3 regions of the Oceanisphaera sp. IT1-181 genome follow, and region 1 is predicted to be linked to each of the others. Evidence: riboswitches for the same ligand, from Rfam matches in the RefSeq annotation. Region 1 holds a riboswitch; each other region holds the start of a gene.
What was found. A riboswitch is a leader RNA that binds a small molecule or an ion and turns the genes downstream of it on or off. The one in region 1 is predicted to bind thiamine pyrophosphate.
Positions count from the first base shown of each region.

Region 1 (7,036 bases):
CGTCTTGCCCCCATTCCAACTCAACGAAGGGCGCCATGTTGCGCCCCGTGCCGTGCTCGGCTTTGAGTGAACCTTGATATTCCACGGCCACCAACTGAGTGACGGCTGCCATAAAATCACCGTAACGCTGGCGCTCAGTCTCGTTATCGAAGCCTTGAGTAAATACAAAGTGCAGATTACCGGCCAAGGCGTGACCGAAGATAATGGCCTCGTGATAACCGAACCGCTCGAAGAGGGCCGTTAACTTACGCACTGCCGCCGCTAAATGTTTCACGTGAAACGCTACGTCTTCAATTACTACAGTAGTACCGGTTTCACGTACCGCTCCCACCGCCGGAAACATGCCTTTGCGCATGGCCCACAGGTTAGCGCACAACTTGGTATCTTGCGTGAACGCTACCTGCTCAAGCAGTGTGAAGCTCTCAATGGCGGCCATTGCTTGAGCGCAGTTTTGCGCTAACTCGGCTTGAGTAGCGCCGTGTACTTCTATTAATAGCGCCGCTGCTTCTAAATCTAAGGTTTGAATAAAGTCGGGCATACCGGCCTGATTGGCAATGGAGCGCAGGGCGCGACCGTCCATTATCTCAACTGCCGCAACAGCAGTGTCGGCTAATTCGGTGACCGCCAAGCAGGTATTTTCAATATCGGCATACACCAAAAGGCAAGAGGCCTTAAAGGCATGATCGGGTACCGTGTTGTAACTAATGTCATTAATAAAGCCCAGCGTGCCTTCGGAGCCAATCATCAAGTGGGCCAGCATATCGAAGGGATCGGTAAAATCTAGCAGGGCGTTCAGGCTGTAGCCGGTGGTATTTTTTAATCGGTACTTGTGACGGATGCGCTCACTCAAGGCCGGGTTGGCTAACACTTGCTGATGCAATGCTTGTAAGCCACTGAGTAACTGCGGCTGCAACTGGGCAAAGCGCGCCTTGCTTAATTCGTCTCGGGTATCAAGATAGGTACCGTCGGCTAAAACTACACTTAAGCCCGCTAAGGTTTGATAGGAATTTTGGGCCGTGCCACAGCACATGCCAGAGGCATTATTAGCGGCGATGCCGCCAATTTTACAGCTATTGATAGACGCGGGATCTGGGCCTATCTTGCGCCCAAACGGTGCCAGATATTTATTGGCGTGTGCACCTATTACGCCTGGCTGTAAAGTAATGAGGTGACCGTTTTCACTCATGGTGTGGCCGCGCCAGTCATCGGTTAAGGTGATCAGTACCGAGTCGGAGATGGCTTGGCCCGACAAACTGGTGCCCGCAGCGCGAAAGGTGCAATGAATGGCGTGCTCGCTACATAGCTGAAGTACCTGAATAACTTCTGCGGTGCTGCTTAAGCGCAATACCATTTTAGGTAACAGTCGATAAAAGCTGGCGTCTGTGCCCAGTGCTAAGCACAGCGCAGGATCGGTAATAATACGCGCGGCGGGTAATATCTTGCGTAGCGCCGCCAGTAATAAAGTGTAACGAGATGCCATCAAAGTGCTTCCTTAGCTGTGGCTGTGCTTGCGTCTTATGATAAGGCCTGCTTATGATTTTGGCTTAACCGATTCTGGTATAAAAAGGTAAGCGTCAGTTTATTCTGATTTATCGACAACATCAGGTTAGGCTAGAGTAAGACACTAACTGTCGCGACTTTACTGTGCTACTTGAGCCTGTGTTGCTTGAGTGGCAGTTTTCTCTGATGGTATAACAAATATGATTTTTAACGAGGTTAACCGTGATTAAAACCGCCATTATCGGCTACGGCCAGTCTGCCAGTATTTTTCATTTACCTTTTATCGATAGCTTGGCGGACTTTGAACTGGTCGCCATTAGCACCTCTAAGCCAGAGCTGGCGGCAGAGGAATGGCCAAATGTCGCTGTGTACACTGATGTGGATCTGATGCTGGCCGAGTCCGGTGCAGAGCTAGTGGTGATCACAGCTCCTAACGAAGTGCACTACGAGTTAGGGCGCAAGGCCTTGAGCTTGGGGCTGCATGTGGTGATGGAAAACCCCACCGTGACTCAGCTGCATCAAGGTACAGAGTTAATGCGCTTAGCTGAAACTAATAACCTGTGCTTGATCCCATTTCATAACCGCCGCTGGGACAGTGACTTTTTAACGTTACGCAAATTACTGGCAGATGGCACCTTGGGCCCAATTCATGGTTTTGAATCCCACTTTGATCGCTTTCGCCCTCGGGTACGCGTAGAAACCCCAGGTGTGGGTGCCGGTATTTGGTTTGATTTAGGCGGGCATTTAGTCGATCAGGCGTTGGTGTTATTTGGTAAGCCACAAGCGGTGACGGGCCGTTGTTTATCGATGCGCCCAGGTGGCAAAGTGACGGACTACTTTCATGTGCTGCTGCATTATCGCGATAAAGAAGTGATTTTGCATTCCAGTCCCTATCATCCAGGACCGAGTTTGCGCTTTAAGTTACAGGGCGAACTGGGCTGCTATATTAAGCGTGGTTTTGATCCGCAAGAAGAGCGTCTGCAAAACGGCATAGTGCCGGACTCGCCATATTTAGCGAAAGAGGCGGAAGCGGACTACGGTATTTTCTATTCGGATGATGATGCACAAGTGATTGAGTCTGAGGTGGGTGGTTATCGTTATTTCTATCAAGCCACGGCCAAGGCAATTCGCGGCGAAGCGCCGCCACCTGTGACCATGCAAGACGCATTAGATGGACTTAATATTATTAATATTGCAGAAAAGAGCTCGGTAGAAGGTCGTACCTTGCCCTTAACGGCTACCAGCTTTAGAGAATAATCGTCTGCTGCTGGCTTAGTATTTTTTATAAAGAGTAAAGTGGTCGAATACTCTTTCTTTAAGTATCGACCCTACTTAACCTTACTCGGCAGTTTGGTCGGCATCTTCTTCAGCGCTAGGCTCTGCGCCATGGCGGCGTTGCAGGGCTAGGCCTTGCAAGAAGTTCCGCAAGAACTGGTCGCCACACGGTTTGAAGTGTTTATGGTCGGGTTTGCGAAACAAAGAAGTCAGCTCAGGCTTTCTTACAATAAATCCGGCCAAGGCCAGCAAGCTTAAAATATCATCTTCTTTTAGTTGCAAGGCGACGCGCAGCTTCTTAAAGACTTGGTTGTTCATCGGCTCGGCACCTTCAGTCTTAGGTGCAGGTCCACCTTCGCGTGGGCCTCTTTCTTGTAATACTAAGCCATCTAAAAAGCCCAATAGCTGCTCATTGCTGCAGCTGTGGTAGTTTTCATCTTCTTCTTTGGCGAGCAAGGCTAAAAACTGCGCTTCATCAATCTCAATACCACCTTGAGCAAACAGGGCGAGTGACTGAGCATCTTTTAAGTCCAGTGAGTAGCGCACGCGGCGTAAAATATCGTTATTAGTCATATTATTTTGGCTCCACTTTTTTAGCTTCTTCTGGCTTATCTTCGGCTTTTTTCACGCGAATTTTTTCACCGTCTACTTCGATACCGTTCAAACTCTTGATGGCGGCTTTAGCTTGAGCAGGGTTTGGCATAAAGGCAAAACCAAAACCTTTTGAGTTATTGGTATTAGGATCCATAACCAGATGGAAGTACTGCACTAAGCCGTAAGGGGCGAGCAGTGCTAAGATTTTTTCTTCGGTAGTGAGGCGAGATAAGCCTCGGATCATAATCTTCATGGATTCTCCAAAATAATATGTTGGCGCCTTATCTTAAGATGATAAGCCGTTCATTAAGTGGTTGTTTATAAAATGGGCTGGCATAAGCCTGAATGCTTAATGCAAGGGGTCGCGAGTGTAGCAGTTTGTCTGGCTAACGTCTGCCTGCTTATGCCTGACTATTTAGAGGATAGCACCGAGATTGGCGTCCATAAAAAAGCCGACCTTTACGGGCCGGCTTGTGATCATTTTACGTGTTAACCGTGTGACGTCATGGTTTAAAACTAACTTTCTAAACTGCGAATACGTTGGCGCAAGATAGAAAAATCAAAGGTCTGGCGGTTAGGCATAAACTGCAATAACACAGAGACCAGCACAGGTACTAAGCTCGCCAGTAAGAATGACTCCAATAGATATTCGATTGGCGCACCAGGGGCTGGGAACAGCCACAGGCCTGCGATTAAGCCGGCGGCGGTGCTGAGCACGGCGTTATAAGCCTGATAACGAGCGCTATAAAAGCCAAAGAACACCGGGAAGGCCGCGGCGCAACATAAGAGATCGGCCAATAAGAACAGATACAAGACGCTAAAGCCTTGAGACGCCACTATCAATACCGGAATAGAGATCAATACTATCAACCAGCGGGATAAACCCAGCAGGCGGTTGGCGCTAAAATCCGGTAACAGACGGCGCAAGTCCACCACTATCATGCTGGAAATACCGCTGATGGTGGAGTCGGCGCTGCTCATAATCAAGGCTAGGCCAAAGGGCAATAAACCGATGGCAAACCACAACGGAATGTTAGACAGCAGCACATCAAACACGGCTACCGAGCCATCACCTGCTAAGCCTAAGCCCACGAAGGCTAAGCCGAATAGGCCCATGATAAAGATAAAGATGAAGCTCAAGATACCGCTGACGATAAAGCCATTACGAATGGCTTTATTATCTTGAGCGGCAAAAATACGCTGCCAAGTGCCTTGGTAAAAAAGCCCGGTTAACACTACCGCAATAAAGAAGGTGAGGCCGGATTTAAAGCCACCCATATCAAAGGGATTGAGTAGCTCTGGCGCTTTTTCTTTGAGGCCGGCGATAGTGGGCCCAATGCCGCCCACCGCTTGCCAGCCAAACATAATCAGCAGTAATAAAAACGGCAGTATTACTATGATCTGTAGGCGGTCGGTAAAAATGGTGACGCGCAGGCCGCCGTATAAGGTGTAGAGCAGGGTGGCCAACATTACGATAGAAGCAGTAGCCCACAAAGGCACGGGTGCCAGCAAACTTACCATTTTAGCGACGGCGGTGAGGCCTGCGGTCAGTGAGATAAACATGTAGAACATCATGATCACCATCACGAAGCCATACATGGTTTTACCGTAGCGATGCAGCACAAATTCAGTGAGGGTGTGGCCTTCTGGGATCAGCTCGCGCAGCCTTTTACCTAAGGGGATCATCATAAAGCGGGGCGCAAGTGAGCCCAGTGCATAGCCGATCACCGCCCCTATGCCGCCCCACGTGGCGGCTTCTGCCGGGCCAAATAATATCCAAGCGCCGAGCGTGGTGGCTAATAATGTCAGCATAGTGGATATGCCGTTTTGACTATTGCGAGCCACGACAAAGTCTTCGATATTGTCTTGCTGGCGGCGCGCATAATAGAGGCCTGGAATAGCAAACATGGCGGCAAATAAGCAGAGCCATAAAATGGCTTCGGTAGTGCTGAGTAGCATGTATTCTCCCTTTGCCAAAAGGCAAACATGATTAACATCGTCAGTCATTGACGGTTATATGGGCGATAGTATGCCGGGTAACAACGGTCGCAGAGGTGGGGAGTGAGGGTAAGTCAGTTCCTTCCCTTCGCCGGCATTATCCGGATCAGGTTCTAAGGGTTACCGCTGCAAGTAGCGGAATCTCAGCCAAATTGGGTGTAATTTCTACACCTTAGGCTCCCCCAGGAATGACAATGAGAGTAAGAATAAAAGTGACGCTTGTCAAACATTGGACTTACGTGAGGTGGGAGGTAGAGGCCGCTTTAGCTGGCCGATGGCACGTAGCGGCATAAAGTGATCAAACAAGATGATATTTCCAAACCAAGCTCCTGACATACGTCAGAATGACGGCGAAAAAAAGCCCCGAGCTTGGCTCAGGGCTTTTTATCTAGGTTGGTGCTTATCGTTTTGCTGCGCAAAACCGGCCGGATAAATCGGCCTCTACGGTATTAGCTAGGCGCTACTTCACCATCCAGCTGATGGTTTCACCGGCACGGATGGGCACCAACTCTTGACCACCTAAGGGCAGGGTGGCGGGCACAGACCAGGTCTCTTTCACCAAGGTAATGGTGTCTGAGTTGCGTGGCAGGCCGTAAAAGTCTGGGCCGTTATGGCTGGTAAAGGCTTCCAGTTTATCCAGAGCACCCGCTTCTTCAAATACTTCTGCATACAGCTCAACGGCGGCGTGCGAGGTATAAGCGCCAGCGCAACCACAGGCGGTTTCTTTATTTTGCTTAAAATGCGGCGCCGAGTCGGTACCGATAAAGAATTTCTTATTACCACTGATGGCTGCGCGCACTAACGCTTGCTGATGGGTGTTGCGCTTTAAAATCGGTAAGCAGTAATAGTGCGGACGAATGCCACCCACCAGCATGTGGTTACGGTTAAACATCAAGTGATGCGTGGTAATGGTAGCCGCTACGTTATCACCGGCTTGCTCCACAAACTTAACCGCGTGCTCGGTAGTAATGTGCTCGAGTACGATTTTCAGCTGAGGAAAATCGCGCACTACGTCGGGCAAGATAGTCTCAAGAAACACCTTCTCGCGGTCGAAAATATCCACGCTGGCGTCGGTCACTTCGCCGTGCACCAACAACAAGATGCCGGTTTCTTGCATCACATCCAACACTGAGTAAATATTCTTCACGTCAGTTACGCCGGAGTCCGAGTTGGTGGTGGCACCCGCTGGATACAACTTGCAGGCCACGATTTTACCGCTGGCTTTGGCGCGCCGGATCTCTTCTGGATCTGTCTTATCGGTGAGGTACAAGCTCATCAAAGGTTCAAACAGGCTGCCTGGTGGGCGCACTGCCGTTATCTTGTCGTAATAGGCCAGCGCCAGCTCGGTAGTAGTGGCGGGCGGCAAAAGATTAGGCATTACTAAAGCGCGGCCTAAATAACGGCTAGCATCAGCCACTGTGTCTTTGAGTTGTTCGCCATCACGCAAGTGTAAATGCCAATCATCAGGGCGGGTAATCGTCAGGCTAGTCAGTTGTGTGCTCATTGGGCGGGTTCTCCATTGCATCCAGACGGCCATTATCCACTGCCGAGCTGTTTTAACCAAATCCACATTAATGTGAGGGGTGAAGAGTAAGGTGTTAGGGGTACAACAACTGTGAGTCTGCAGACTTACGGTTAGGTTTTCCACCTCACGCTTCACGCCTCACAA
Region 1 covers NZ_CP136856.1:3,523,334-3,530,369, forward strand. Annotated here, with positions in the region: gene R0134_RS15655 (FAD-binding and (Fe-S)-binding domain-containing protein) at 1-1,480, opposite strand, end outside; gene R0134_RS15660 (Gfo/Idh/MocA family oxidoreductase) at 1,723-2,757, shown strand; gene R0134_RS15665 (DUF1456 family protein) at 2,839-3,348, opposite strand; gene R0134_RS15670 (RNA-binding protein) at 3,350-3,622, opposite strand; gene R0134_RS15675 (sodium:solute symporter family transporter) at 3,886-5,328, opposite strand; TPP riboswitch at 5,434-5,561, opposite strand; gene pyrC (dihydroorotase) at 5,828-6,871, opposite strand.

Region 2 (7,036 bases), 100 kb from region 1:
ATATAAGGCATGGGCCAGCAAGAATACCATGGCCGCTTCTAGCGCATGAGGCGTGCCGATGCCAATCAGCATGGTCAAAGTACCCAGCGCCATGACAGTCGAAAAGGCCAAGATACGTTTAAGATCGGTACTGCACACCGCCATAATGGCGCCCACCGTCATAGTCACGCCGCCAAATAACGACAGCGTAGTAGTCCAGACTTCATGGCCGGCCATCATGGGTTGTAAGCGCGCCATTAAATAAATGCCGGCTTTTACCATGGTCGCCGAGTGCAAGTAAGCACTCACCGGAGTGGGGGCCGCCATGGCATTAGGCAACCAAAAATGAAACGGCGTTTGTGCTGATTTAGTAAAGGCGCCCAGCAGTATCAAGCCCATCATGGCGATAAACAGCGGGTTGTCTTGTAATGAGGTGCCTTGGGCCAATAGCTCGCTGAGCTCAAAACTGCCGCCTATATGGCCCAGTAAAATCAAGCCGGTCATCAAGGCAAGACCACCCGCCACGGTAATAAAAAAGCCCTGCAAGGCGGCCTTGCGGGCTTTTTCTTGTTCGTGATTAAAGCCGATCAGCAAATAGGAGGTAAAGCTGGTCAGCTCCCAAAATACAAACATGGCAATCAAGTTGCTGGATAATACCAAGCCCAACATCGCCGCCATAAAGGCCAGCAAATACATCAATAACTTATGAATATCTCGGTGGCCTTGTAGATAACGGCCCGCATAAATAAAGATAAAAGTACCAATGCCGGTGATCAGCAAGGCAAACATCAGGCTTAGGCCATCGACCATTAAGCTCAGATTAATATTGAGACTGGGTATCCAAGAATAATGATAATGCAGCGTTTCGCCTGCGGTCACCGCCGGCCAAAACGTTAAAAAATAGCCAAACAATGCCGCCGGCAGTACCGACAGGCACCAACCAATCTTCGCGCCCATAATGCGAGACAGTTGTGGCACCAGAAAGGCTAAAATAAAGCCCGATAAAATGGCAACAAGCATAGGAAAATGCCTCCTTTCCTTGCCTGTTCAGGCAATAGAATAAGCTAAAAATAGGGAAGAGATAACACTGGGCAGAGGCTATAGTTAGAAGCTATTTCGATTATTTATCAATAAGCTTATCAATCAGTTAATCGATTATTTTTATATTATTATGGCGATCGATACTACAAGTCGACCTAGTAAAACGCAAGCAGGCCACAGTTTTTTCGCCCGCTTGATAACGTTAATTGAGAGATTGATCTAAGTATTCACCAACTCTATATGCAATAGCGATTCCAATATTTTATTTATGGTACAAGTCGGGTCGGGCCTATTTTGGTAGCGAAAAAATGCTCCACCGGACCTCGGCCTTGGCCGATACGCACTAAACTGCCAGCCAAAATCGCCTGATCGATATAGTGCTTAGCCCGCTCTACGGCTTCTTCTAAGCTAAAACCTTGACCTAAATAACTGGCCAGCGCCGCCGATAAAGTACAGCCAGTGCCGTGGGTATTCGCCGTCATAATGCGCGGCGTATCGAAGCAGCGCACTTGACCACCCATTAATAACCAGTCTGGGCTACGCGCTTCTTGTTGCAAGAAGCCGCCTTTGATTAATACCGCCTTACAATCCAACTGCTGTAAACCGGCAAATAAGGCTTCTACGTCAGACAAATACTCAGGAATCGCCACCCCCAATAAAGCCGCCGCTTCCGGTAAGTTAGGCGTGATCACATCCGCCAACGGCAGCAACTCGGTGCGCAAGCAATGCACCGCATCGTCCGCCAGCAACATGTCGCCATTGGCGGTCACCATCACAGGATCCACCACTAAATGCTGGGGCTGATAACGGCGCAACGCCGCCGCTACTGTGCGAATGGTTTCGCTATCACCGAGCATGCCTACTTTCACCGAAGTAATGGCCAAATCGCTGAATACCGCGTCTAATTGCGCTTGGATCATGGCTTGCGGCGTTGGGTGTACTGCGGTCACGCCTTGAGTATTTTGTGCAGTGAGGGCCGTTATCACAGAGCAGGCGTAACCGCCGGTGGCAGAAATGGCTTTAATATCCGCTTGAATACCCGCGCCACCGCTGCTGTCTGAGCCGGCAATGGTGAGGACTATTGGTTTTTGGTGATGTGGCTTTTGGTGATGAGGTTTTTGCTTATTTGCTGCATTAGCAGAGAACTGAGTGGACATTTATTAAGCTCCTTCGGGCGAAGGACTTGCAGGTAAAGTGGCACTTACCCGTTAGTTTCCTACGCCAGCATTAACTGGATCAGGTACAGCGGGTCCGGCATCTACCGTCTCAGCACTTAGGTTTTTGACCAAGGCTCCCCGACTAACAATGGTTGGATAATAGCGACCTACACCTTGAAAAGAAAGCCGTACGCTTTACGCCATACGCGGTAAGTCATACATAAAGAAACACCGAACCAACCGGCTCGGTGCTTTGTTGTTAACGTAACGCGTATAACGTACGGCGTGCAGCTGTCAGTTAATGCGCTTGATCCCAGTTATCGCCGTCGCCGGCTTCAACCAGTAATGGCACATCAATACTGGCCGCATGCTCCATGAGATCGCAGATCTGCTGTTTAAACTCTTCGACTTTATCTTCACGAATTTCAAACACCAACTCATCGTGTACTTGCATCAGCATGCGCACTTCACCGTCGGCTTGGCTCTTTAACCAAGCCGCGACCTTGATCATGGCTTTCTTGATGATATCGGCGGCGGTTCCCTGCATTGGCGCGTTGATCGCGGCACGTTCGGCGCCTTTACGGCGCGCACCGTTTTTAGCGTTGATCTCAGGCAAATATAAGCGACGACCAAACAAAGTCTCCACGTAGCCTTTATCTGCGGCCAGAGCGCGGGTGTCTTCCATGTATTTGAGCACGCCTGGGTAGCGCTCAAAGTAAATATCCATATAAGCCTGAGACTCATGGCGCGCAATACCTAACTGGCGAGACAAACCAAAGGCACTCATGCCATAAATCAAACCAAAGTTAATGGCCTTGGCCCGACGACGCTGCTCGGTAGTTACGCTGTCGAGCGCCACGCCAAACACTTCCGCCGCGGTGGCCTTGTGGATATCCAAGCCTTGGCCGAAGGCATCGAGCAGGCCTTTATCTTTGGAGAGGTGCGCCATGATGCGCAGTTCAATTTGCGAGTAATCCGCCGCCACCAACTTATAGCCTGGCTCGGCAATAAAAGCTTGGCGAATGCGCCGCCCTTCGGTCGTACGAATCGGAATATTTTGTAAGTTAGGATCCGAGGACGACAAGCGACCAGTCGCCGCATTGGCCTGATGATAGGAGGTATGAATGCGCCCACTGTGCTGATTCACCATCAATGGCAGCTTGTCCGTGTAAGTGGACTTGAGCTTGCTTAAGCCACGATATTCCATCAATAACTTAGGCAGCGGATAATCCAGCGCCAGCTCTTGCAGCACTTCTTCTGCCGTTGAAGGCGCGCCCTTAGGCGTCTTTTTCAAAATCGGCAGTGCCAGCTTGGTAAACAGGATTTCACCCAACTGCTTAGGCGAGCTTAAGTTAAAGGGTTCGCCCGCTAATTCATGAGCTTGTAGCTCTAGTTCTTTCAGACGCTTGGCAATTTCATCGCTTTGGATGGCCAGCAGCTTGCTGTCTATCTTAACGCCTGTGTACTCCATCTCAGCCAAAATCGGCACTAATGGCATTTCAATGTCGGTAAATACGCTTTGCAGCTCAGGCTCGGCGGCCAGTTGTTCGGCTAAATGATGGTGCAAGCGCAGCGTTATGTCTGCGTCTTCTGCCGCATAAAATGCCGCTTCTTCTAAGGGAATTTGATTAAACGTCAGCTGCTTAGCACCCTTGCCGGCAATGGCCTCAAAGGGCGTGGTGGCGTGATTTAAGAAGAAATTAGCCATGCTGTCCATGTCGTGACGCGTTTGTACCGAGTTCAGTACATAAGACTCCAACATGGTATCCAGCCCAATGCCACGCATCTGAATATCGTGATTTTTCAATACATTGGCATCGTACTTTAAATTCTGACCCAATTTAATCGGCAGCTCGGCTTCTAGCAGCGGCTTTAACGCCGCCAATACCACGGCTTCACTCAACTGCTCCGGCGCATCTAAATAATCATGGCCAAAGGGCACATAGGCCGCCTCTCCCGCCTCTACGGAAAACGACATGCCCACTATTCGTGCGTCGCGATAATTTAGGCTGGTGGTTTCGGTATCAAAGGCAAAATACGGTGCCTTGGCCAAGCGCCCTACCCAGTCTTGCAACTCGGCTTCGGTCAGAATGGTCTGATAATTCACGTCCATGGCCGGTGCCGCAGGCTTGGCGGATACCGCGGCAAGCTCTGGATCCAACTCGGCTAACAAATTACGAAATTCATATTCTTGATATAGCGCTTTTAGTGCTTCGGTATCCGGCGGGGTTTGCAGCAACTCGGCGGGGCCACAATGCAACTCCACATCGGTTTTAATGGTGGCCAAGGTATAAGATAAGTCCAAGATCTCTTTATGTTCGACAAACTTAGCGGCAAAGCTCTTAGATCCACGAAAGCCCAAATCCGCCACTTTATCGAGCTGAGCTGCAATCTGTTCAATCGAGCCCAAGCCCTGCAACAAGGCCAGCGCGGTTTTTTCACCTACGCCCGGCATGCCCGGAATGTTATCCACTTTATCGCCCACTAGCGCCAGCAGATCTATGATCAGCTCTGGCGGCACGCCAAACTTCTCGATCACACCATTGCGGTCCATAAACTCATTTTTCATGGTGTCCATTAACAGCACATGATCGGTGACCAACTGCGCCATGTCTTTATCGCCGGTGCTGATCACCACATCTAATTGCTGCTCGGTGGCTTGGCGCGCCAGCGTGCCGATCACGTCATCCGCTTCTACGCCAGACTCAATCAATAGCGGCAAGCCCATGGCTTTAATAATGTTGTGAATTGGTTCTATTTGGCTACGTAGATCGTCGGGCATGGAGGGCCGCTGTGCCTTATATTCCGAGTACAGATCGTCACGAAAGGTCTTACCTTTGGCATCAAACACCACTGTCACTTGCGAGTCGGGAAACTGCTTGTGCAGGCTGCGCAGCATATTAGTGACCACGCGAACTGCCCCACTGGGGCGGCCGTCACTGGTACGTAGATCCGCCTTTAAAGAGGCAAAATAGGCACGATAAAGATAAGAAGATCCATCAACTAGGATCAGAGGTTTACTGGGTAAGGCAGCCATGGTGTCGTTCTCGTTAATGCGTTACCTATTAGCATGCCACAGCCAGGCTGTTGACACCACGGCGAGCACTTTCTAGCCTGTGGATAAGTCTGTGCAAAGGCGATCTACACAAGATCTAGTCAAAAAACATTAGATCTTACTTATCAGACACTTAGAGAAAAATACTTGATCTGGCATTAAGATCTTGCAATGTGGAAATCTCTTTAGATGGCCTTGTGAATTATATGTAAGAGGTGAGGCGTAAATGGTGAGGTGCAAGATGATAAACATACTCAAACCTGCAAACTCAGTGTTTTACTGTTAGCTTTAGCCCTTCACTCTTTACACTTCTCTCCTCACGTTCACTTACAAGGAATAAGGTATGAAAAAAGTTGCCATTATTTTAAGCGGCTGCGGCGTGAATGACGGTTCTGAAATTCATGAAGCCGTGCTCTGCTTATTACACCTCACCAAACAGGGCGCGAGCTATCAATGCTTTGCGCCCGATAAACCCCAAGAGACTACCAATCATCTCACGGGAACATTAGACGCTGGCCAACAGCGCAATGTACTAACCGAAGCGGCGCGCATTGCTCGGGGCGAGATTAAACCGCTCACCGAGCTCAATGTGAGCGATTTTGATGCACTGCTGTTACCTGGCGGTTTTGGCGTGGCGAAAAACTTAAGTGACTTTGCCAGTCAAGGCACAGACATGCAGCTCGATGCCCAAGTGCAGGCGGCCTGCAAGTCGTTTGCCAGTGCCCGCAAACCCGCAGGCTACTGTTGCATAGCGCCCATCTTGATCCCGCGCGTTTATCCAGCTGGCGTGAAAGGCACTATCGGCACAGACACGGGCACCGCCGATGCTTTTATCGCCATGGGCGGCGAGCACATCGGCTGTGCGGTGACGGACGTAGTAGAGGATGCCCGTTATCAGGTGATCTCGACCCCCGCCTACATGCTAGCCAAAAACATTGCCGAGGCGGATATTGGTATCGGCAAACTAGTGAAACGCTTATTGGAGATGTAAGAGCAGCGCCCAGCACTAGGCGCCTAGCTAAGTTCAAAAGACTAGAAATGTTTTTGCCACGGAAGAACACGGAATCCACGGAAAAATTAAGATGATATAAACTCGACAAGTAATAAGATCCTATTATGGTAAGACCTCCCTTTCTTATGGCTTGGGGTGGCTCTTACCATAAAAATCACTTTCAGATCTGATCTCTATTTTTCCGTGTTCTTCCGTGGATTCCGTGGCGAAGAAGTCTCAATCGCATAAAAAAGGCCAGCATAAGCTGGCCTAAAAAACTCTGGAAGCAATGTGAGCAATGTGAGCAATGTCGTGCCTTCAAAAACTTATCTCCGCTTACCGCATAACTTAACCATAACTTAACCATAACTTAACGTCGCGGGGAACCACTCCTCGAAAGCAAAGTAACGATAACTATTATCATTACTGTTTGCAACTATCATTTACACTTTTTTCAATCCTGCTCGCCAGCGTCCCTAGCCGGTGCGGCTACTAGTTATGTCTCTACTACAATAAACAACACTGCTTTAGCTGAGATCTAGAGCTTATTGAGGAGGGAACCTTATGACTAAGCGCTGGCTATGGATAAGTTTATTAATGCCCAACCTACTGCTGGCAGGACAGCTGTTGGCCGCAGAGTCGAATACCGCGACTAAAGAAGCGATTGAAGCCGCTCATGAAGCAGAAAACGAAATTAAACAGGCAATCACAGCCGCCGCCGAGGCTTATCAAGCAGGCGAGCTGTCCCAGGCGGTGACGCAATTAGATTATTCCGCCACCTTAATCCGCCAACTACAAGCGGTTGAGCTGGGT
Region 2 covers NZ_CP136856.1:3,423,129-3,430,164, forward strand. Annotated here, with positions in the region: gene R0134_RS15225 (putative monovalent cation/H+ antiporter subunit A) at 1-999, opposite strand, end outside; gene thiD (bifunctional hydroxymethylpyrimidine kinase/phosphomethylpyrimidine kinase) at 1,287-2,177, opposite strand; TPP riboswitch at 2,217-2,328, opposite strand; gene polA (DNA polymerase I) at 2,476-5,214, opposite strand; gene elbB (isoprenoid biosynthesis glyoxalase ElbB) at 5,576-6,223, shown strand; gene R0134_RS15245 (hypothetical protein) at 6,788-7,036, shown strand, end outside.
Region 2: another riboswitch for thiamine pyrophosphate. It lies ahead of thiD (bifunctional hydroxymethylpyrimidine kinase/phosphomethylpyrimidine kinase); the one in region 1 lies ahead of R0134_RS15675 (sodium:solute symporter family transporter).

Region 3 (7,036 bases), 1.1 Mb from region 1:
TATCCGCGAAAGTAGGCCGCACTTGTTAGCAGCACTTAATTAGCCGCACTTATAAAGAGTGCGGCTTTTTTATGGCCAATAAGCCGACACGCTGTGGTGAGTAATAGCGGCAAAGAAGATAGACTGACGGCTTGTTATGGCGATTTATCACAGAGACATGAGCGCTGGTTTTGGCGTCGGGTGAGCATTTTATTTAGGGAAGAGGGCGAACAGCTTGGAAGTAATACTCATCATTTTAGCGGCCGGGGTCGTGCTGTTTTTTCCCGTAGGCGCGATATTTGGCTTTCTCGCTTACCGAAACCTTAAGCAACAGACCTTACGTATTAACTCACTGAGCCGTGAGGTTAATGAGTTACGCCAGCAAATGGAGCTTAGCCAAGCGCAGGAATTAATATCGCAAGAGCTTAAGCCGCAAGCGCCACAATCCAGCATTCCCATCAAGATTCCCGTCATAAAGACCGCTAGCGCGCCCGCCTCTGCGGATACGGCCATGCCAGCAAGCTCGCCCAACAAACCGACGGTGAAGCCAGCCGCTCAGGCTACCCGTCAAGTTCAAGCGCCGCTGCCGTCGCCATTTATGCAGTCTCTCAAAGAAAACTGGATGGTGTGGCTCGGTGGTTTGAGCTTGGCACTGGCGGGTATTTTTATGGTGCACTATTCGGTAAGCGAAGGCTTATTGGGCCCAGTGCTGCAACTGTTGCTGGCGCTCAGTGTGGGTGCGGTATTGCATACTGCAGCCGAATATTTACGCCGCCGCCATGGGTACCGCGATCAAATTTTTGCCGCACTGGCCGGTGGCGGCAGCGTGACTTTGTATGCGGCCTTGTTGGCGGGCATTCATCATTATCAGTTGATAGGCCCCTTGCTTGGTTTAACGCTACTGGCGGTTGTCTCGCTGAGCACTATGGTGTTAGCACGGCTGCACGGCCCTTTATTGGCGCTGATGGGCTTGAGTGGTGCTTATATAGTGCCGCTATTAATCGACAGTGATGCAGGCAGTATCACCTTTGTGCTGAGTTACAGTGTCTTAATTACCTTTAGCTCGCTGTTGCTGATGCGCTTTGTATTTCGTGATTGGCTTTGGTATGCCACCTTGGCGGGCGCGCTCTTATGGTGGCTGGCGGCATTGTTTACGCCGCAAGCAATCGCACCTGTAATAGGGTTTGAAATCCCCCTATATTTGGCAGTGCTGTTGGCCATTTTTGTGCTGTTAACGGATAAAGATCAGGTCGGCGCACGTCATTTACGCGCGGCTATGCTGAGCCTGTTATTGGCGTGGGGCGTGTCCATTGCCGGTCAGCCTAGTCTTAGCCCCAGCCCGCTGTTCTGGAGCTGGCTGCTGATTTGGCCGGTGGTGTTATGGCTGCCGACGCTAAAAATACCCGCTTTATTACCTGTGTCTGTGTGGGCCAGCCCTAACTCAATTCAACAACATACATTTTGGTATTTACCTTGGGCGGCGGTGATCGCCAGTGCGTTGGGGTGGTTGGCTTATGTGACACGAGCTGGCCTAGACATGATTTATCTGGTGCAGCTGCCGCTTGAGCTGCACGTTTCCTTTATCAGTTATTTGCTGTTGTCGGCCTTGTTGTGTGCAGCAGTAGGCTGGTGGCAGTGGCGCCAACAACCCACATCAAAATGTTGGGCTTCTTTTACCTTGCTCAGCCCTTTGGTGTGGTTAAGTTTGGGCTGGATACTGCTGCACGGCATTGAGCCCAGTATTGATTGGGCGCTGGGTGCCTTGCTGGCTGCCACCGTATATGGTGCCTTAGCCAAATTCTTGCAACCTTCTAAAGATGTGCAAAATACAGGCGTACAAAATTTAGCCGTACAGAACGGCGCCGTTTGGGCTGTGTTGGCGAGTCATATCAGTTATGCGCTGGCGGTGACCATGGCGTTGCGCGAGGCCTCACTCACGCTGGCGCTGGCGGTGCAGTTTGTCAGTCTAGTGTGGTTAGCCCGCCAGTATCGGATGCCGCAGCTGTATCTGTTATTAAAAGTGGTCTTGGCCATCGTAGTGGCGCGCCTTACCTTTAATCCTTGGCTGGCGAGTTATGAGCTTAACCAAACGTTAAGCCCATGGAGCTGGGTGTTATGGACCTACGGCGGTAGCACGTTACTGGCTGGCATCGCGACTTATTTATCCGACCGCAGTGACGCCATTCGCCCTTGGCTGGAAGCCGCCACGCTGCACTTGTTGGTGTTATTTTTGGGTGCCGAGCTGCGCTATTGGCTCTACGATGGCGATATTTTTAGTCAGCAATACAGCTTTACCGAAGCCACCATTAATACGCTGTTGTGGGGTGGGCTCAGTATGACTTACCTGCTGCGTGGCCGCGCCGCTCAACAGTTGGCTTGGTTATATGGTGGCTGTGCTTTGCTACTGCTGGGCCTGTCTAGCCTCAGTTATCTGGTATTGATAAGCGTGTATAACCCTTGGTGGGGCGGGGCTGAGATAAGTGACATTCGGCTATTTAATATGCTGCTGCCCGCTTATGGTGGCCCCGTGTTGCTGGCATTAGCACTGGCGATAATGCTCAATCGTTTCCCTCAATTGCTACCAAAATCGGTGGCGATCAGACAGTGGGCATTGGTGGTAGCGGGAGGGGCCTTTATGTTGTTTAGCGCCCTTGAAATACGCCAGCTCTGGCGCGGCAGTGATATGGAGCTTTGGTCTGGCCTGAATAGCGGAGAGCTCTATACCTACTCAGTGGTGGGCATGCTGTACGCCATTATTGGCATTACTTATGCCACTAAAAAAGGCTATCCGCTGATTTATAAAGCCGGCATGATTTTATTGGGGCTGGTGATCGCCAAGATTTTCTTAATCGATATGGACGGCCTGCAAGGCCTGTGGCGTGTGTCCGCCTTTATGGGCTTAGGCTTGGCGTTATTAGGCTTGGCATGGATGCACCAAAAAGTGCAGCGGGCAGCAGGCTTGGTGAAGGGGGATGGGTAAAGAGTGAAGGGGACGACATAAACAAACGCCTAGCACCAAGCGCCGGGCTAAAAAGAAACATGGTTGTTGTAGGCGAACGCTTGCTCTCGCATTGCGCCGCAGGCGGAACGGTTTCAGACAGTAAAGAGGAAAAGGTAGCGCTAACCACCAAGCTAAAAGACCAGCCCGTCTTTTGTAGCCACCTGCTTTAGCTCATGAGTTGTGCTGATGTACGTCTCACAACAAAAAAGCCGCCCTCAATGAGTGCGGCTTTTGTTATTTCTTGCGCAGCGTATACAGGCTGATTATTTAGAACGAATACTTGGTGGTCAGGCCAAACATGCGTGGTGCGCCTTGCTGTACATACTGCTCCGTGATGTAGCCTTTACGCGGGTCGTTCGGGAACTCAAAGCCACGTACCGCATATTCTTCATCGGTGAGATTTTTGCCCCACAAGGTCACAGTCCAGTTATCTAACTGATAACCAAAGCGCGCATTGAGCAGTGCATAGGCGTCCGAACGGGCGTTATGACTGTCGGAGAAATAAAACGCCTCTTTACCTTCCACATCTAAGCCTGAAAACCAGCCGCTGCCATGATCAAAGCTCACGCCAAGCGCAAATTGGTATTCGGGAGCGTGTGCCGCGTCGCGGCCATCAAAGTTGGCACCGGGCTCTTTTAACTCGGTTTGTAGCAAGCCTAGGCTGGCGTGCAAACGCACGGCGTGCGTCGCTTGCCACTGAGCTTGGGCTTCTAAGCCGTAGCTATAGGCTCGATCGGCATTGGCTGTGTAATCTACGTATTCACTGGAGTTATCTGGGCGCACCACTGTGCGTGAGCCATTAATTTGCGCGTCGTCTCTTTGCTGAAAGAACACCGCCACTTGGGTGTGTAAGCTGTCGTCTAACAAGTTATGTTTGGCACCTAACTCGTAGTTCCACAGGGTTTCGGAATCAAAATTGCGCAGTGTGTCAGGCAACTTGCCGTTAGAGTTATAGCCGCCCACCTTGTAGCCACGAGCGATCAAGCCATAGAGCATTTGGGTCTCGCTGGTTTGGTATTCCAGCGCCATGCGCCCACCCCATAATAGTTCGGTGGGCTTGCTGCGGTTGCCGTCACTGTCGCTATAGAGGGTATTATCTTCTTCTAAGCGCAGGCCGTTGATCCAGGTAAGCTTGTCGGTCAGCCCGGTGGAGAGTTCGCCGTAACCCGCATAGCGGTTCGCGTCATACTCACTGGTAAAGGTGCTCGGCAGATAGGTGTAATCGCGGGTTAAATCTGAGCTGCGATGAAAATAATATAGGCCGCCGGTCCAGTCGGTGCTGTCGTTAAATAGCCGAGACTCTTCGGTGGAAATAAAGCGCACATCGACGGTGGCACCGCGCTCGTCCCTTTGGTAATTATCGGTGGCGCTGTAGGTGTCAGGGTGTAGGCTTGGATAGGTCCAGTCTACGTCAAAACCATATTCTAGATCGCTCTTATTGACGCTGATGGATGTTTCCTGAATAAAGTTCTCATTGCCATACCAAGTCGTTTTACCCGACAGTGCCAGCGTTTCTTGGCGGTCGTGGCCTGGGTTATCCGATAAGGTATGGCGGGTATTATCCAGAGAAAAGGCGTCATAACCGTTATCAACATTGGCGTAAAAGGCGGTGAGGTCTAAGTCCAAATCTTCACTGACGGCAATGCGAAACTTAGTGCGCAGCAGGGTTTCATCAATATTGTTAGTGTCGTCGCGATTTAGGTAATCGTTTTTCACAAAACCATCGCTGGTATTGCGCTGGGCGGCAACGCGATAGGAGACATTGTCGCTAATAGGCCCGCCTACGGCCGCCGCTAAGTTCTGGGTGTTGTACTCAGCCACCGTCAGTTCCACATCACCTGTTAAGGTGTCGGTAGGCTCATTGGCGCTAATGTTGATTAGGCCAGCCAAGGCGTTGGCGCCATACAAACTACTTTGTGGGCCACGCAGCACTTCTACCTGTTTAGTGTCCAGCAAGGTGGCACCTAAGGTCATGGCGCTCATGTCTATGCCATCGACCAACACACCTACCGAAGGATTAACTGCACCAATAAACTGGCTGCGCTCGCCCACACCGCGGATCTGGTAATATTTGCCGCGCGAGGCACCGGCGCTCAAGTTTACGTTAGGCGTTTGCGCCAATACGTCTTCAAGATGATTGTTGCCGGGCTTATTGAGCTCAGCTTCATCAATCACGCTTACGCTGGCCGCAGTTTCTTGCAGGCTGTCATCACGAAAGCTGGACGTAACGGTGGTGGTGTCTAGGGTATAAACCTCAGCCGCGACTGCATAAGTCGGTAACGCGGCCATTAGGCCTAAAGCCACGGCTGAAGATACCGCTGAGGGTAAAAAAGGTAATTTTGGCATTTCAAGTCTCCGCATAGATCTATAGGTTATAGATACGAAAACCGGGTAACGACGAGAGCAGGCAGGTGAGAGCAGAGCAAAGCGTTGCGGCTTCCTATTCCTACGCCGGTATTAGCCGGATCAGGTTCAAAGGGTTCGCGTCTGCGCATCTCAGGCAATCGTAACTGCCACCCCTTAGGATATGACTTATGGTTATAAGTCAGTCTGCATTATACCTATTTAGGCATTAAGGTCGAGATTTATACAGCAAAGCTGTTGTTCCTCTGCGACGGGGCCTTAACAAAAGGGGCCTCAACAAAAAAGCCGCGCTCTAGTGAGCGCGGCTGGTGACTGAATTCATCTTTCTGTATCAGCTTTATTTAGGTGCCTGTTTGTTTTCAGCATTTGTTACTTTAAACAACGCCCTCTAGGTTCATCGCTCTCATGCAGCACCACATCCGAGTGCAGAAATTGCGCCGCGTCTGCTGAATCCGTCACTTTAGTGGCGCTGCGCTCTAGCATCTCAGCTTCAAACTCGCCTAACACGCGGTTGCGAATGCCTGCATCGCGCCAGTTCGATTGTGGCCGGCAGCTTCTGACAATAATGCGTGCCAGTGATAATGCATCGAGCAACGCTTGGTTAGCGCCTTGCCCTTTAAACGGGCTCATGGGGTGCGCCGCATCGCCAAGCAATGTAATGGGACCTGCGCTTGCCAATAATTCTGGCGTGAGTAAGGCGCGGTCATACACCGGATAGCCAGAAATTTGTGCATCCTGAGTGGCTGCCAAAATCTGCGGAATGGGCGAGTGCCACTGGGTGCGCTTGCAGGCTTCTGCCTTTAGCGCTGCAGTGCCTTGGGCACTCAAGGCTCTAGCTTCGTTTTCTGCCATAGGAAAGCTTAATTGCCACATCACAGAATCGGCGTCGTAGGGCATGATATAAATACGCTCATGGCCATTGGCGGTTTGAAATACCGTAGCAGAGTCCAGTAAATCACTGTCTACGCCTTCAAGCGCACTTAATGGGCAGATCCCTAAGATCACCATGCAATCCAAATAACGCAGGGAGCTTATGTCGTGCCCCAAAGCTAAGTGGCGAACGACACTTCTAATACCATCGGCACCCACCACCAAGTCCGCTTTGGCGCTTTGTATTTGTCCGTTCACCTCAAAGCTCAGCTCAACGCCTTTATCAGTCTCTTTAAAGTCGACCAACTGATGGCCCCATTTTACGCAGCTGTGTGTATTTGGGAGTTCATTCAGGTGGGCACCCAATTGTTCCAGCAGCGCTAAGCGCAAAGACTGACGGGCGATATGCACGTTAGTGCGCTTAGGCGCAGAAGTGCTATCTGAGTGCAGCCACTTTCTCATGCCCCATTCGCCAAGCACTTTGCCGTCAGTGGTGTGTACCACATGGCGAGTAGACACCACGCCCTTATCGAGAGAGAAAATACCTAAGCCTTCGATGGCTTTGCTCGCTTGTTGCAAGGTGAGGCCATAACCCTGAGAGCGAGCTTCAAAGCCACTATCGCGCTCATAAAGGGTGAACGGAATGCCACGGTGTAAACAGGCCACCGCCAATGCTACGCCGCCAATGCCGCCTCCAATGATCGCCACAGTTGGATAGTTTTCTGTATCGGCTACCGGTGGGGTAAGAGCCGCGATCAGTCCAGATCCGCCACAGTTTGGGCATGAAGATAAGTGTGCTTTAGGGAGAGCAGGAGCCGTGCC
Region 3 covers NZ_CP136856.1:2,456,938-2,463,973, reverse strand. Annotated here, with positions in the region: gene R0134_RS10960 (DUF2339 domain-containing protein) at 215-2,959, shown strand; gene R0134_RS10955 (TonB-dependent receptor) at 3,248-5,326, opposite strand; TPP riboswitch at 5,407-5,511, opposite strand; gene R0134_RS10950 (NAD(P)/FAD-dependent oxidoreductase) at 5,714-6,922, opposite strand.
Region 3: another riboswitch for thiamine pyrophosphate. It lies ahead of R0134_RS10955 (TonB-dependent receptor); the one in region 1 lies ahead of R0134_RS15675 (sodium:solute symporter family transporter).